Regions from separate parts of the Providencia huaxiensis genome, predicted to be linked through region 3. Evidence: predicted binding sites of a transcription regulator. Region 3 holds the regulator's gene; each other region holds the start of a gene.
The links. Region 3 encodes PurR, which represses purine synthesis genes. Its sites were predicted from a motif close to CANGCAAACGTTTGCNTG; they were not measured.

Region 1: CYG50_RS22215 (NCS2 family permease) is a predicted target of PurR. The motif match lies at 3,189-3,206, and genes of this name have one in related genera.
Region 2: guaB (IMP dehydrogenase) is a predicted target of PurR. The motif match lies at 1,360-1,377, and genes of this name have one in related genera.

The regions. Positions count from the first base shown of each region.
Region 1 covers NZ_CP031123.2:4,460,195-4,465,039, reverse strand. Annotated here, with positions in the region: gene CYG50_RS22220 (Na+/H+ antiporter) at 1-1,514, opposite strand, end outside; gene CYG50_RS22215 (NCS2 family permease) at 1,776-3,122, opposite strand; gene CYG50_RS22210 (ArnT family glycosyltransferase) at 3,728-4,845, shown strand, end outside.
Region 2 covers NZ_CP031123.2:1,754,019-1,758,863, reverse strand. Annotated here, with positions in the region: gene xseA (exodeoxyribonuclease VII large subunit) at 1-1,268, opposite strand, end outside; gene guaB (IMP dehydrogenase) at 1,440-2,906, shown strand; gene guaA (glutamine-hydrolyzing GMP synthase) at 2,992-4,569, shown strand.
Region 3 covers NZ_CP031123.2:1,146,264-1,151,108, forward strand. Annotated here, with positions in the region: gene punR (DNA-binding transcriptional activator PunR) at 66-971, shown strand; gene purR (HTH-type transcriptional repressor PurR) at 981-2,006, opposite strand; gene sodB (superoxide dismutase [Fe]) at 2,449-3,027, opposite strand; gene CYG50_RS06750 (Grx4 family monothiol glutaredoxin) at 3,516-3,863, shown strand; gene rnt (ribonuclease T) at 3,966-4,610, opposite strand; gene gloA (lactoylglutathione lyase) at 4,738-4,845, opposite strand, start outside.

The DNA of each region.
Region 1 (4,845 bases), 1.3 Mb from region 3:
CGAAAACGTCGTTCAAGGTCTTCTATCAGCAAATTATGGTCAATTTCATCTTGCCCTGCCGTACGTCGTCTTAAATAACCCGTCACACGGGAAGCAACTTCACTGATATCTTCTGAGTCGAGTTTTTCATCAACGTCAGCAGATAAACGTTCCTGCATCTTATTTAAGCTGACAATCGCTACTTCAGCCATTGCGGCTTTTGCCATGCGGATTTCATTGGCATCGGCTTCTTTGTCGCCCACTTTAAAATTACGCAGCAGAAGCGGTAAAGCGACCACACCTGCAAAAATGGAAAATAAGATAACCCCCGCGGCAATAAATACTAACTGGTAACGTGCAGGGAATGGCGAGCCATCCGTTAAAAATAACGGGATAGAGAGCACACCCGCTAAGGTGATCGCCCCGCGTACCCCTGCAAAAGAGGCAAGCCAAAGCTCACGCACGGTATAGTTCGCAAACTGCAGTGGCCTTTTCTTTAAGAACAAACGGCTAAACCTTTTCATCAGCCATAGCCAACAAAAACGCAATAGCAGTAAAGCAAAATAGATAATTGCCACCGCGGCAAATAGCATCCACGTTTCTACGCTTGGGTCGAGATCCGCTTGGATAACAGACGTTTCCCAAATACCGGGCAATTGAAGCCCTAACATGATGAAAACCAACCCGTTAAAGACAAATTCAAGCATCGACCAAACGCTATCAGCACGTAGCCTCATCGCTAATGGAGCGTTACGGATAACCCCCGATTTTGTAATGGTCATACCCGCCGCAACGGCAGCTAAAATACCTGAAAAACCAATATGTTCCGCAATCATGTATGATGCAAATGGCAGCAATAGCATAAATACTATTTGGGTTGCAGGGTCATCACCGCTCCAGCGGCTCATTAGACGTAATGATTTACTGTATAGCCAAGTCACGATGATACCTGCGAGTAGCCCGCCAACCGCAACTTTGAAAAATTCAATGGTAACGCCAGAGGCGCTAAACACCATGGTTCCCATGGCAATTGCTACCGCAAATTTTAATGCAACCAGACCAGAGGCATCATTCATCAATGCCTCTCCTTCTAGCACACTCATCATCCGTTTAGGAATACGCCCTTTTCCAACAATGGAAGATAATGCAACGGCATCGGTGGGCGATAATACAGCCGCTAGAGCAAACGCAGCAATCAATGGAATACCGGGCATCAACCAGTAAATTAAATAACCTATCCCAATAACCGTAACCAATACGAGAACCAACACTAAAATAAAAATTTCTCGACCGTTTTGAAAGAACTCACGGGTTGGCGTTTTCCATCCATCAACAAACAGCAAAGGTGGGATTAACAGAACCATAAAAAGTTCTGGGTCAAAGGTGACATGTAGGCCAAATTGTGGCCAAGCCAATAGCGCACCAATAGCGATTTGAATGAGAGGAAGAGGAATACGAATAGGAAGAATTTTAGCGGCCACCCCTGAAACAGAGACAGCTAAAATCAAAATAAGAATAGTAAAGAAAATTTCCATGTTGCCCTTACTGAATTAACCTAGCGACTAGAACCAAGAATTGCCTGCCGCCGCATAGTAAGAGATAGCACCGTCCAGACCATGATAATTGAGACCAAGCCAGCCACCAGTGGAAGTCATACACAGCCACTTGATTAACTGCCTTCTCTCTATTTTATCCCTAGCCATCCATTTTCGGGGAAAAAATTAAGACTTTACGATTAATTAATACAATAAGTTAAAAAGGTGGCAACATTGGCCACCTTCTTGAAGCAATTCACTTTAGATTGCTAATCCTGAAGCGTAAAATGCCACTAAAAGTACCGCAATAATGACAGTACCAATATTCAATTTGCGCCATTCACCTGCACAAATACGGCCGATAACCAAAGCGGCAAAGCCCAACATGATACCTGTGACAATATTACAAGTCAGAACAATGAACACCGCACATAATAAGCCAGACATTGAATCCACAAAATCATCAAAATCAAGCTTAGAAACATTACTGAGCATTAAAAGCCCAACATACATCAATGCAGGAGCCGTTGCATAGGCAGGCACCAAATAAGAGAGTGGCGATAAAAAGAGAATCAATAAGAATAGTACGCCAACCACCACTGCGGTTAAACCGGTACGGCCACCCGCAGCGGTACCTGCCGCAGATTCAATATATACCGCCGCAGGTGATGCACCAATCGCCCCCGCAAAAATACTGCTCACGGAGTCTGCTGTTAATGCTTTACCACCATCAATAATTTGGCCGTCTTTATCCAATAAATTCGCTTGTCCCGCCACTGCGCGGATAGTACCTGTCGCATCAAAAACTGCCGTCATCACTAATGCAAGCAAGCTTGGCAATACCATTGGCTGTAATGCACCCATGATATCCATATTAAAAACCAATGAGAGCCCGTCATCACCCAATGAAGGCAACTTGAAGAAGCCCTGATATTTCACAGCAGGATCAAAAATTAAACCAATAATTGAAATCGCAATAATAACAAGGAGCACACCACCCGGAACGCGACGTTTTTCTAAACCAAAAATGACCGCTAACCCAATGAGTGACATCAAGACAGGGAAAGACGTAAATTCACCCAGAGCAACAGGCAGGCCTGCATTTGGGTTTTTGATCACTAAACCCACCCCATTAGCAGCGATTAACAGTAAAAATAAACCGATACCAATACCTGTACCATGTGCAATACCCATTGGCATATTGCGTAAAATCCAACTACGAATACCTGTAACAGAAATGATGGTGAACAAACACCCCATTAAAAATACAGCGCCTAGTGCCACAGGAATACTAATTTGCTGCCCTAACACCAGACTGAATGCAGTAAATGCAGTGAGTGAAATCGCACAACCAATCGCCATCGGTAAATTGGCCCATAACCCCATTAATAAAGAGCCAAAGCCAGCCACTAAGCAGGTTGCAATAAATACCGCAGTTGGAGGGAACCCTGCTTGCCCTAACATGCCAGGTACAACGATGACAGAATAAACCATCGCTAAGAATGTGGTTAACCCTGCAATGATTTCACGGCGAACTGAAGAGCCGCGCGCTGTTATCTTGAAAAATGAATCCAATTTGCAACTGGATGAAGCCTGTTGGCCTGACATGGTATACCTCTGCTGTTAATGGAAAACGAAAGCACTCAAGTACTGCTAACAACTAATCTATATATCGACGTAAACGATTACGTTTTTCAGAAAAAACAAACTAACTGGGAAAAAAACCCAATAAAAACAGCTGCGCAATCGTTTGGCTTTAAAACTAGAATAAAACATATTGTGAGGGGAGCAATTATCATTCTAAACAGGGGGAATGATCAAGTATTTTTAGCATTTCTTACCCACTAACTGTTTTTTAACATCTAAATACCCAGGTTCTTATGTAATGAACATTATTTTCAAATAACAATTCTTTTTAGTTACATTTACCTTACGTAAAAATAGCTAAATACCTTTCATATAGTGTCTGTTTAAAAAGTACGGTTATTTTTTTGATACAATCCTAGATTATTTTCTTACAAAACGAATAGCTGAAAATTTATTTATTGGTGGTAATATGCGTTATTTAAAAACGTACCTAAAAATACGTTCCCTATTGTTTTTTATAAAAAAATAACCATCACTCACTGAGTAAATATATATTTAAGTATATAATCTCAATTATTATCAACTGCAGTTATAGTTTCAATTTAATCCAGTAAAAACACATTAAAATGCCAAATAAAAATGCACCATTAATCATATTACAGCGGAGTATTTTATTACTTTTCATTAGTTTTCTTGCTATGTATTTATTACCAGGAATATATAGTCATAGCCCTTGGAAGCAAGATGAAAATTATAGTTTTGGTATTATTCAAACTATGTATGAAACAGGTAAATGGTTAGTCCCCACAAATGCGGGCGAGCCGTTTATGGAAAAACCTCCGCTTTATTATTGGGTTGCAGCAATTACCTCTCATTTGTTTTCAAGTTTTATCCCACTTTATGATGCCGCCCGTAGTGCAAGCTTATTTTTTTCGGTGATCAATTTTTCATTTTTTATTCTTTTGGCGCGCCGTTTTTTCCATGCCAAAGACTTCACCGATACCCGTATTTGGGTCGCTTTTGCACTGTATGCTTGTGCCCCCGGTGTTATCAGGCATAGCCATGATATGTTTACCGATGTTGCGCTGATGGCAGGGACGACTATTGGCTTGTATGGGTTATTAGGGCTGATACAACAACAAAAAATGCACATGTCTGCACTTTGGTTATCCCTTGGAACCATCGTCACCATGTTGTCAAAAGGTGTTTTTATCCCTGGTGTTCTCTGGATCTGCCTATTTTTATCGCCAATTTTTCTCGCTCAATGCCGAACTAAGCAATTTTGGTTATACAGCTTAACTGCAGGGTTAATTGCCTTTATCGCGATTTTACCTTGGCCTATCCAACTGTACCTTCAACACCCTGATTTGTTTATCGTGTGGTTTTGGGAAAATAATATCGGCCGCTTCTTTGGTTTTTCGGTTGAAAAATTAGGGGCAAAAGCTAATTTAACCCGGATCCCTGCGGCAGTTTCCTTATTTGCCTTTCCTTCTGGTTTACTGGCTGTTGCTTATTTTCTAAGGCATCCGGTTAAGCGTTTATTTAATTCTAACGAGTTTCTATTGGCGCTATTTCCTTTACTAGGTATCGTTTTTTTACAGATTTCAGCTTCTGGTCGGGCGTTATATTTACTGCCTTTTATTGCCCCCATGGCCATATTAGGAAGCCAGACACTATTTTGTTTCCCAGAAAAGCTCCTCAATAATATTGCCCGCTTTGCAGCTGTTTTGTGGTCTGTACTTAT
Region 2 (4,845 bases), 610 kb from region 3:
ACTTGGCTGGTTTTTTTCAACACAGTGCCTTTAGCGGTTTCACTGATACTAAACCCGCGAGCTAGGGTGGCTAATGGGCTAACCGCTTCCATTTTCGAACAAGCCACTGCGAATCGCTGGCGATAGCTATTGACCAAATGGGTAACCATATTTTGCAAATGATATTGCGTCTGTTGCAGCTGGCGTTGTTGTTTTTGCAGATGTGGGCGCAAATCATTTTGCAGTAAACGATGATTAACTTTCTCGAATTTAGCCGTTGAACTTTGTAGTTGCCGCGTCATCGACTGCGCCAGCTTTTGCTGCAATAAATTGAGCTGGTTATGTTGCCTTGCCAACCGCAATTGCGGGTGCTGCTGCTGTAGGCGGTGATGCAAGCGTGCGAATCTTTGTTGTTGACCTGCCACGTAATAATCCATCGCCATTTCAAGGTGTTGCTGTGCTGATTTTAGCTGGCGGAGCATTTCCAATTGATTACGGCTAACAAGCTCAGCAGCGGCTGACGGGGTTGGTGCTCTTACGTCCGCCACATAGTCGGCAATTGTCACATCGGTTTCATGGCCAACAGCGCTAATTATTGGCAGTTGGCTGGCAAAAATGGCTCTAGCAACGATTTCTTCATTAAATGCCCATAAATCTTCAAGTGAACCGCCTCCGCGACCGACGATCAACACATCGCATTCTTGACGTAGGTTTGCTAGCTCAATCATTCGAGCAATTTGTGCTGGCGCCATCTCACCTTGAACGGCCGTTGGGTAGATGATGATAGGCAGGGAAGGGTCACGACGACGTAAAATATTTAAAATATCATGTAGGGCTGCACCCGTTGCCGAGGTAATGATACCGACAGACTTAGCAGGGCTAGGGAGCGGTTTTTTATGAATAATATCAAATAAGCCTTGTGCGCTTAGCGTTTGTTTTAATAGCTCAAAACGCTGTTGCAGTAACCCTTCACCGGCGGGCTGCATGCTTTCAAGGATTAATTGGTAGTCGCCTCGTGGCTCATACAAGGTGACAGTCGCTCTGACTAACACCTGTTGACCATTCTGGGGGCGGAAAGTGACACGCGCATTTTGCCCACGGAACATTGCTGCACGAACCTGAGCCCGATCATCTTTTAAGGTTAGATACCAATGACCGGAGCTGGGCTGCGAAAAATTAGAAATTTCTGCGGTTAACCAAATACGACCCATTTGGTTATCAAGAAGTTCTCGAACCGTCTGGTTAAGCTTGCTAACAGAGTAAATTGCGCTATTTTGTGATGTCGACATGTGAGCCAGATCAAATTTTAAAACAATGACTTAATCGTTAGATACTAACCTAGCCATAAGAGTTATCAAGTTTTTTTTCAAAAAAACGCTGGAAGCAACCGTTTTCGGTGTGTATAATGCCGCGGCAATATTTTATACCTTTCCATAACGCTGCCTGGTGGGATATTGCCTATGTTACGCATTAAAAAAGAAGCACTAACTTTCGACGACGTTTTACTCGTTCCTGCACACTCAACGGTATTACCAAATACTGCAGATTTATCAACTCAACTGACTGCAAACATCCGCCTGAACATTCCTATGCTTTCTGCAGCCATGGATACTGTCACTGAATCTGACCTTGCTATCGCATTAGCACAAGAAGGTGGCATTGGCTTCATCCATAAAAACATGACTATTGAGCGCCAAGCGGAAGAAGTTCGCCGCGTGAAAAAGCATGAAAGTGGTGTGGTTACTGATCCTGTCACCGTAACGCCAGATACGACCATTCGTGAAGTGCAAGAAATGGCTGAGCGTAATGGGTTCGCGGGTTATCCTGTTGTTGCTAAAGACAATTCACTAGTCGGTATCATTACAGGCCGTGACGTCCGTTTCGTGACAGATTTAGACCAACCTGTTACCGCAGTGATGACGCCAAAAGAGCGTTTAGTGACCGTAAAAGAAGGCGAAGCACGCGAAGTCGTTTTGCAAAAAATGCATGAAAAACGTGTAGAAAAAGCCTTAGTGATCGATGATAACTTTCATTTGTTAGGGATGATCACCGTTAAAGATTTCCAAAAAGCAGAACGTAAACCAAACGCGTGTAAAGACGAGCAAGGCCGTTTACGTGTTGGCGCTGCAGTTGGTGCTGGCGCAGGAAATGAAGAACGTGTTGATGCGCTGGTGGCCGCTGGCGTTGATGTTTTATTAATTGACTCATCACATGGTCATTCCGAAGGTGTACTACAACGTATCCGTGAAACTCGCCAAAAATACCCTGATTTGCAAATTATTGGTGGTAACGTTGCAACAGCTGAAGGGGCTAAAGCCTTAGCAGATGCCGGTGTTAGCGCAGTTAAAGTGGGTATTGGTCCGGGTTCTATTTGTACCACACGTATCGTGACAGGCGTTGGTGTACCACAAATCACAGCGATTGCAGAAGCGGCAGAAGCGCTTGAAGGTACTGGTATTCCTGTTATTGCGGATGGTGGTATTCGTTTCTCAGGCGACATTTCTAAAGCTATCGCGGCAGGCGCAGCCTGTGTGATGGTCGGCTCAATGTTCGCAGGAACTGAAGAGTCTCCGGGAGAAACCATTTTATTCCAAGGCCGTACTTACAAAGCATACCGTGGTATGGGCTCACTTGGTGCGATGTCTAAAGGTTCGTCAGACCGCTACTTCCAATCGGATAATGCAGCAGACAAATTAGTGCCAGAAGGGATTGAAGGCCGTGTCGCGTATAAAGGCCGTTTAAAAGAAATTATTCATCAACAAATGGGTGGTTTACGCTCCTGTATGGGGCTGACCGGCTGTGGTACTATTGATGCATTAAGAACAAAAGCAGAATTTGTTCGCATTAGTGGTGCGGGTATCCAAGAAAGCCACGTCCATGATGTTACTATCACGAAAGAGTCTCCAAACTACCGTTTGGGGCAATAATCGATAAAGTTTCTCAGGGTGGCGCATGCGTTTGTTTGCGTCACCGATTCTTATTTTTGACTTGAATTTTTGGAATTCTCCTCAAATGACAACAAATATCCATAAACATCGCATTCTTATTCTTGATTTCGGCTCGCAATATACACAGCTGATCGCTCGTCGCATCCGTGAAATTGGCGTTTACTGTGAACTCTGGGCGTGGGACGTTACAGAAGAACAAATTCGAGGATTTAATCCAAACGGTATTATTCTTTCTGGTGGACCAGAAAGTACGACTGAATCAGATAGCCCACGTGCCCCTGATTACGTATTTAATGCAGGCGTTCCTGTATTAGGTATTTGTTATGGCATGCAAACCATGTCAATGCAGTTGGGTGGTGCAGTTGAAGTCTCTGGTGAACGTGAATTTGGCTATGCTAATGTTGAAATCACTGAGCAATGTGAATTATTCCGTGATATTCATGACTCTCTGAACGAAGCGGGCAAACCAGTACTAGATGTCTGGATGAGCCATGGTGATAAAGTGACTGCAATTCCAGCGGACTTTAAAACCATTGCCAGCACACCAAGCTGCCCATATGCCATCATGGCAAATGAAGAGAAAAAATTCTACGGTGTTCAATTCCACCCAGAAGTGACTCACACTCACCAAGGCCTAAATATTTTAACGCGTTTTGTGAAAGATATTTGCCAATGTGAAGCCCTGTGGACACCAGCTGCAATTATCGAAGACACAGTAGCGCGTTTAAAAGAGCAAATTGGTGATGACCACGTACTGCTTGCATTATCGGGTGGTGTTGACTCATCGGTTACGGCATTGCTATTAAACCGCGCAATTGGTAAACGTTTAACCTGTGTGTTCGTTGATAACGGTTTATTGCGTTTAAACGAAGCAGACCAAGTAATGGAAATGTTCGCAGGTAAATTTGACCTAAACATCATCCATGCAAAAGCCGAAGATCGCTTCTTAAATGTATTAGCGGGGATCAGCGATCCAGAAGCTAAACGTAAGAAAATTGGCCATGTGTTTATCGAAGTATTCGATGAAGAGTCATCTAAGCTGCCTAATATCAAATGGTTAGCTCAAGGGACGATTTACCCAGACGTTATCGAATCAGCGGCATCAGCAACTGGCAAAGCGCACGTTATCAAGTCTCACCATAACGTAGGTGGCCTACCGGATGACATGAAGCTTGGTTTAGTTGAGCCATTAAAAGAGCTGTTTAAAGATGAAGTGCGTAAGATTGGTTTAGAGTTAGGTCTGCCGTACGATATGTTATATCGCCACCCATTCCCAGGCCCAGGCTTAGGGGTTCGCGTGCTAGGTGAAGTGAAGAAAGAGTACTGTGACTTACTACGCCGCGCAGACGCTATCTTTATCGAAGAACTGCATAAAGCGGATTTATATCATAAAGTTAGCCAAGCATTTACTGTATTTTTACCTGTCCGCTCTGTCGGTGTTATGGGTGATGGCCGTAAATACGACTGGGTTGTTTCATTACGTGCAGTTGAAACCATCGACTTTATGACCGCGCATTGGGCTCATTTACCTTATGACTTCCTAGGCCGCGTTTCAAACCGCATCATTAATGAGGTCGAAGGCATTTCAAGGGTTGTATATGATATCAGCGGCAAACCGCCTGCGACCATTGAGTGGGAATAATCCTCCTTTAAGAATGCTCTGGCATTAACAGGCACTAAATCAACCTTAAGTCCGCGTAATTGCGGACTTTTTTTGTTTTTAGCTTAGTCAATTTTGGCAATGTCTGGCAACGCCAAGCACGGTTTGACCGTGGTATTTTGATGGGTATGATTCATTGGTAATGCCATGGATTACGCCCGATACCATGCTGAGTGTTTTTGATGGGGCATGGTATTAATTTTTTATATCTATTTGTTTTATAAAGATTAACGTCTAGTTTTTTAGGGGTGTTTCAGC
Region 3 (4,845 bases):
ATTTTTTTAGGTTGTGAAACGGTAATATTTGGATCTTGCTATCAAAATTTTTGAAAGGAGAAGTTATGTGGTCTGCACATGCACTCGAAGTGATTGATGCAGTTGCTCGAACTGGGAGCTTTAGTGGTGCTGCTGAAGAATTGCACCGTGTACCTTCTGCAATCAGTTATACCGTAAAGCAAGTTGAAGAATGGCTTGCGGTTCCTCTATTTGAACGCCGACATCGTGATGTTGTTCTGACAGAAGCAGGAGCGATATTTATTAAGGAAAGCCGTTCTGTTATCAAAAAAATGACAGATACCCGGCATCAGTGCCAGCAAGTTGCAAATGGCTGGCGCGGGCAATTTAGTATTGCCGTTGATTGCATTGTTAAACCTCAAAGGACGGAACAGTTAATTATTGATTTTTATCGTCATTTTCCTGATATTGAACTTTTTATTCATCCAGAAGTGTTTAATGGAGTGTGGGATGCACTGGCTGACGGGCGCGTAGATGTTGCGATTGGTGCGACTCGAGCGTCCCCGATAGGTGAAAGATACAGTTTCCGTGATATGGGGTTTATGCCGTGGATGTGTGTCGCAAGCCCGGAACATCCATTAGCAAAAATAGGTGAAAAACTGACTGATGACCAAATGAGAGAGTATCCGAGCTTGTGCCTTGAAGATACCTCTCGTAACCTTCCCAAGCGTGATACTTGGGCACTTGATAACCAACGTCGGCTTGTCGTGCCTTACTGGGAAAATGGTCTAGCTTGTTTAGTTAACGGGTTATGCGTTGGAATGGTACCTGAGCATCGAGCAGCTCCGCTTTGTGAAAAAGGCCAATTAGTTGAGCTAGCATTAGCCCAGCCATTTCCACCCAGTCCTTGCTGTTTAACTTGGGTGGAAAATAACACATCACCCGCGCTCCGTTGGTTATTAGATTACCTTGGCGATAACGAAACGCTCAACGCAGAGTGGCTTTCAACTTAACTATTTGTCTTATCGACGGTAATCGATAAATGGACCGTCAGCGACAGAACGACGTTCTACAAGGCGAGGGTGGACTTCAATTGTTTGAGCATCTTCGCGCTTATTTACGATACGATCGAGCAGCATAGTGAAGGCCATTTGGCCTAAACGCTCTTTTGGTTGGTGGATAGTGGTCAATGCTGGGGTAAAATAGCGCGCATTTCGTACATTATCATAACCAATGATTGAAATGTCTTGTGGAACACGTAGCCCCATTTCATCAGCCGCACAAATGGCCCCCATCGCCATGATATCGCCGCCACAAAATACCGCGGTAGGGCGTTGTTTATGGCTTAAAATTTGCATCATTGCTTTATAACCAGACTCAGGTTCGAAATCACCTTGCACTATCCACTGGTCTCTCAGTGTGATCTTTGCCTCTTCCATTGCTTTTTGGAAGCCTGTTAAGCGGCCGATACCGGTGTTTCTTTCGAGCGAACCTGGGATCACACCAATATCACGGTGCCCACGATCAATTAAATAGCGGCCTGCAAGGTACCCACCATGGAATGAATTATCAATAATACTGTCTGTAAAATCACCTCGGGAGGTTCCCCAATCCATCACCACCATTGGGATATTGCGATAATCTTCAAGCATACTAATTAACGTATCTGGATATTCAGAACACATCACGAGTAGGCCATCAACGCGCTTTTGCGCTAACATTTGCAAATACGCTTTTTGTTTTCCCAAATTATTATGGGAATTACAAAGTATAAGCGTGTAACCTTTTTCATAACAACTATTTTCAACTGATTCAATGACTTCCGCAAAGTAAGGTGCTTCACTTGAGGTTGCGAGTAAACCAATCGACTTTGTATGATTAACTTTTAAACTACGGGCAACTGCACTCGGTGAATAATTGAGCTCTTTAATCGCAGCCCAGACCGCTGTCTTAGTATCATCGGCCACAAAGCGCGTTTTATTAATAACATGGGATACAGTCGTGGTAGATACGCCAGCGCGTTTCGCCACATCTTTAATCGTTGCCATGGGGAAAAAAAACTCCTGACCAATAACCGGTCTCAATAAGAATTCTTGTTAAAAAATTACCTGCATATTGATGCATTGATCCTTTGCTGGCAATAATTTAGCGATTTGTTGTCGATTTTGTCTGATCTAGCGCAAAAACGAAAGAAATAATTGATGTTATAACATGTGATATAGACACTAGTTTTACTTTTTTGGATATGTATACTTAATAACCTTAATTATTGCATGGTTATTTGTTAATTCAATTACATTAGAATGAGAGGAACTCATGGATACAGATGTTAAATATGGATTGCTTGCTGCATTGGGCTCATTAGCAATGATTATCTTTCTTGCTGCACATATTTTCTGATTTTATTTCAGCCTCAAGTAGGGTGAAATAAAAGGGCGAGTGTATCTCGCCCTTGTCTATTTATGCTTTGTTTCAATACTTGCTAGGTGACTATGCTAAGTTTTCTTCCACAAATTTCCAGTTAACCAGTGCCCAGAAGTTTTCTAAGTATTTAGGGCGGGCGTTGCGGTAATCGATATAGTAAGCATGCTCCCAAATATCAACGGTTAACACGGGTTTATCATCACCAGAAATTGGGGTCGCAGCATTCGATGTATTTACGATTGCAAGGCTACCATCTGCTTTTTTCACTAACCAAGTCCATCCAGCACCGAAGTTTTTGGTTGCTGCATCAGTAAACTGAGCTTTAAATTCAGCAAAAGAACCGAATGCTTTATTAATAGCTTCCGCAACTTTTCCTGTCGGCTCGCCACCAGCGTTTGGCGCTAAGCAATTCCAATAGAAAGTGTGGTTCCAAACTTGTGCCGCGTTGTTAAAAACCCCTGCTTCAGAAGTTTTGATTATTTCTTCTAAAGATTTTCCTTCAAAGTTAGTACCTTTGATGAGGTTATTTAAGTTAACAACGTATGTGTTGTGGTGTTTACCATAGTGATATTCTAAGGTTTCTGCAGAGATATAAGGTTCTAAAGCATCTTTTGCATACGGTAAAGCGGGTAGTTCAAATGACATTGCGTACTCCTTGATTGCTTTTATATCAAAATACTCAGGGTGTTTGCTCTTAAAGTGAGCGAAATAATATGTCACAGCTTATCATTAGAGTTTCGCCTATTGGCGATATGATACTTAATATATTAATGATAGCACGATCAACCTTACAAAGGTAAGGTAATGAGACGACTAAGATGCTAACAGATAAATAGAGAAATTACAGATAAAAATCATATAGATATTGTAGGTGAGGAACCTAAGCACATTAAATTTCAGTTCTTACTTAGAAATAGCTACTTGTTTGACTTAGGTAAAGAGAAGATAGAAAAGGTGCCTTTTTACTTTTTGGGATGCTATAGTAATGCCCCTATAAAACTGGCATATTGTATGAAACAATTCAGTTTCTTATTATATCAGTCAATCAGTCAATGTATTTTGTTAAGTTGCGGTAGACTCTCAGTTACCGGCTGACTGCAAAACCTGCATCTTTGTTTTAAGGAAGTTAAAAAATGACAACTATTGAAAGAATTGAGCGCCAAATTAAAGAAAACCCAATTTTATTATATATGAAAGGCTCTCCTAAACTTCCGAGCTGTGGTTTTTCTGCTCAGGCAGTACAAGCTCTGTCTTCTTGTGGTGAACGTTTTGCCTATGTTGATATCTTACAAAATCCAGATATTCGTGCGGAATTACCAAAATATGCAAATTGGCCAACTTTCCCTCAACTGTGGGTTGATGGTGAGCTGGTCGGTGGCTGTGATATCATCATGGAAATGTTCCAGCGTGGTGAGCTTCAATCTCTAATTAAAGAAACGGCTGATAAATACCGTTCAGCAGATGAAGCTAGTGCAGACTGAATTAAGCCATAATTAAAAGACTGAAAAACCGTATTTGGTGAAAGCATTGATGACTTTCTACTAAACACGGTTTTTTTTATGTCATGACTATTGATAAAAAGATTATTGAGAGTCTTCAATAATTGGCCAACCACCCAATTTCTTCCACTTATTAACAATTTCGCAAAATAGCAGAGCCGTTCGATTCGTATCATACAACGCGCCATGAGCTTGTTTGCCATCAAATGGGATACCTGCGGAAACACACGCTTTTGCCAAAATGGTTTGACCAAATACTAAGCCACTTAATGCCGCTGTATCAAAGGTTGCAAATGGATGGAAAGGATTACGTTTTAAACCTGCTCGTTCGGCAGCATTCATGACAAAGCTGTGATCAAAATTTGCGTTATGAGCGACAATAATTGCGCGATTACAATCTGTATTTTTCATGCCCTTGCGGATGACTTTGAATATCGCATGAAGAGCCTCATATTCGCTAACAGCACCGCGTAGAGGGTTAGTTGGATCAATTCCTGTGAAGGCAAGAGCGGATGGCTCAAGATTTGCGCCTTCAAAAGGTTCTACATGAAAATGTAATGTTTCATCCATGGAGAGCCAGCCGTCTTTGTCCATTTTTAAGGTGATGGCAGCAATTTCTAACAGGCCGTCAGTTTTTGCATTAAACCCACCTGTTTCAACATCAATAACGACAGGATAGTATCCCCTGAAGCGGTTCACTAGGGCATTTGGATTGTTTTTTTCAGACATTAGGACTTTCAGTTTTAGTTTTCTGGTTGGGTGACATTATGCCAAAACCAGTAAAAATTTGCAGGTAAACGGTGATAAAAGTTTAGGCGATGAGTTAGGCGCCTAAACTTTTAAATTATATCGCTAATTAATGGCCTAGGCCTTTACTTGCGCTTTTGTTTTCGATCAGCTCAATTTTATAGCCATCTGGATCTTCGACAAATGCAATCACAGTTGTTCCACCCTTAACAGGGCC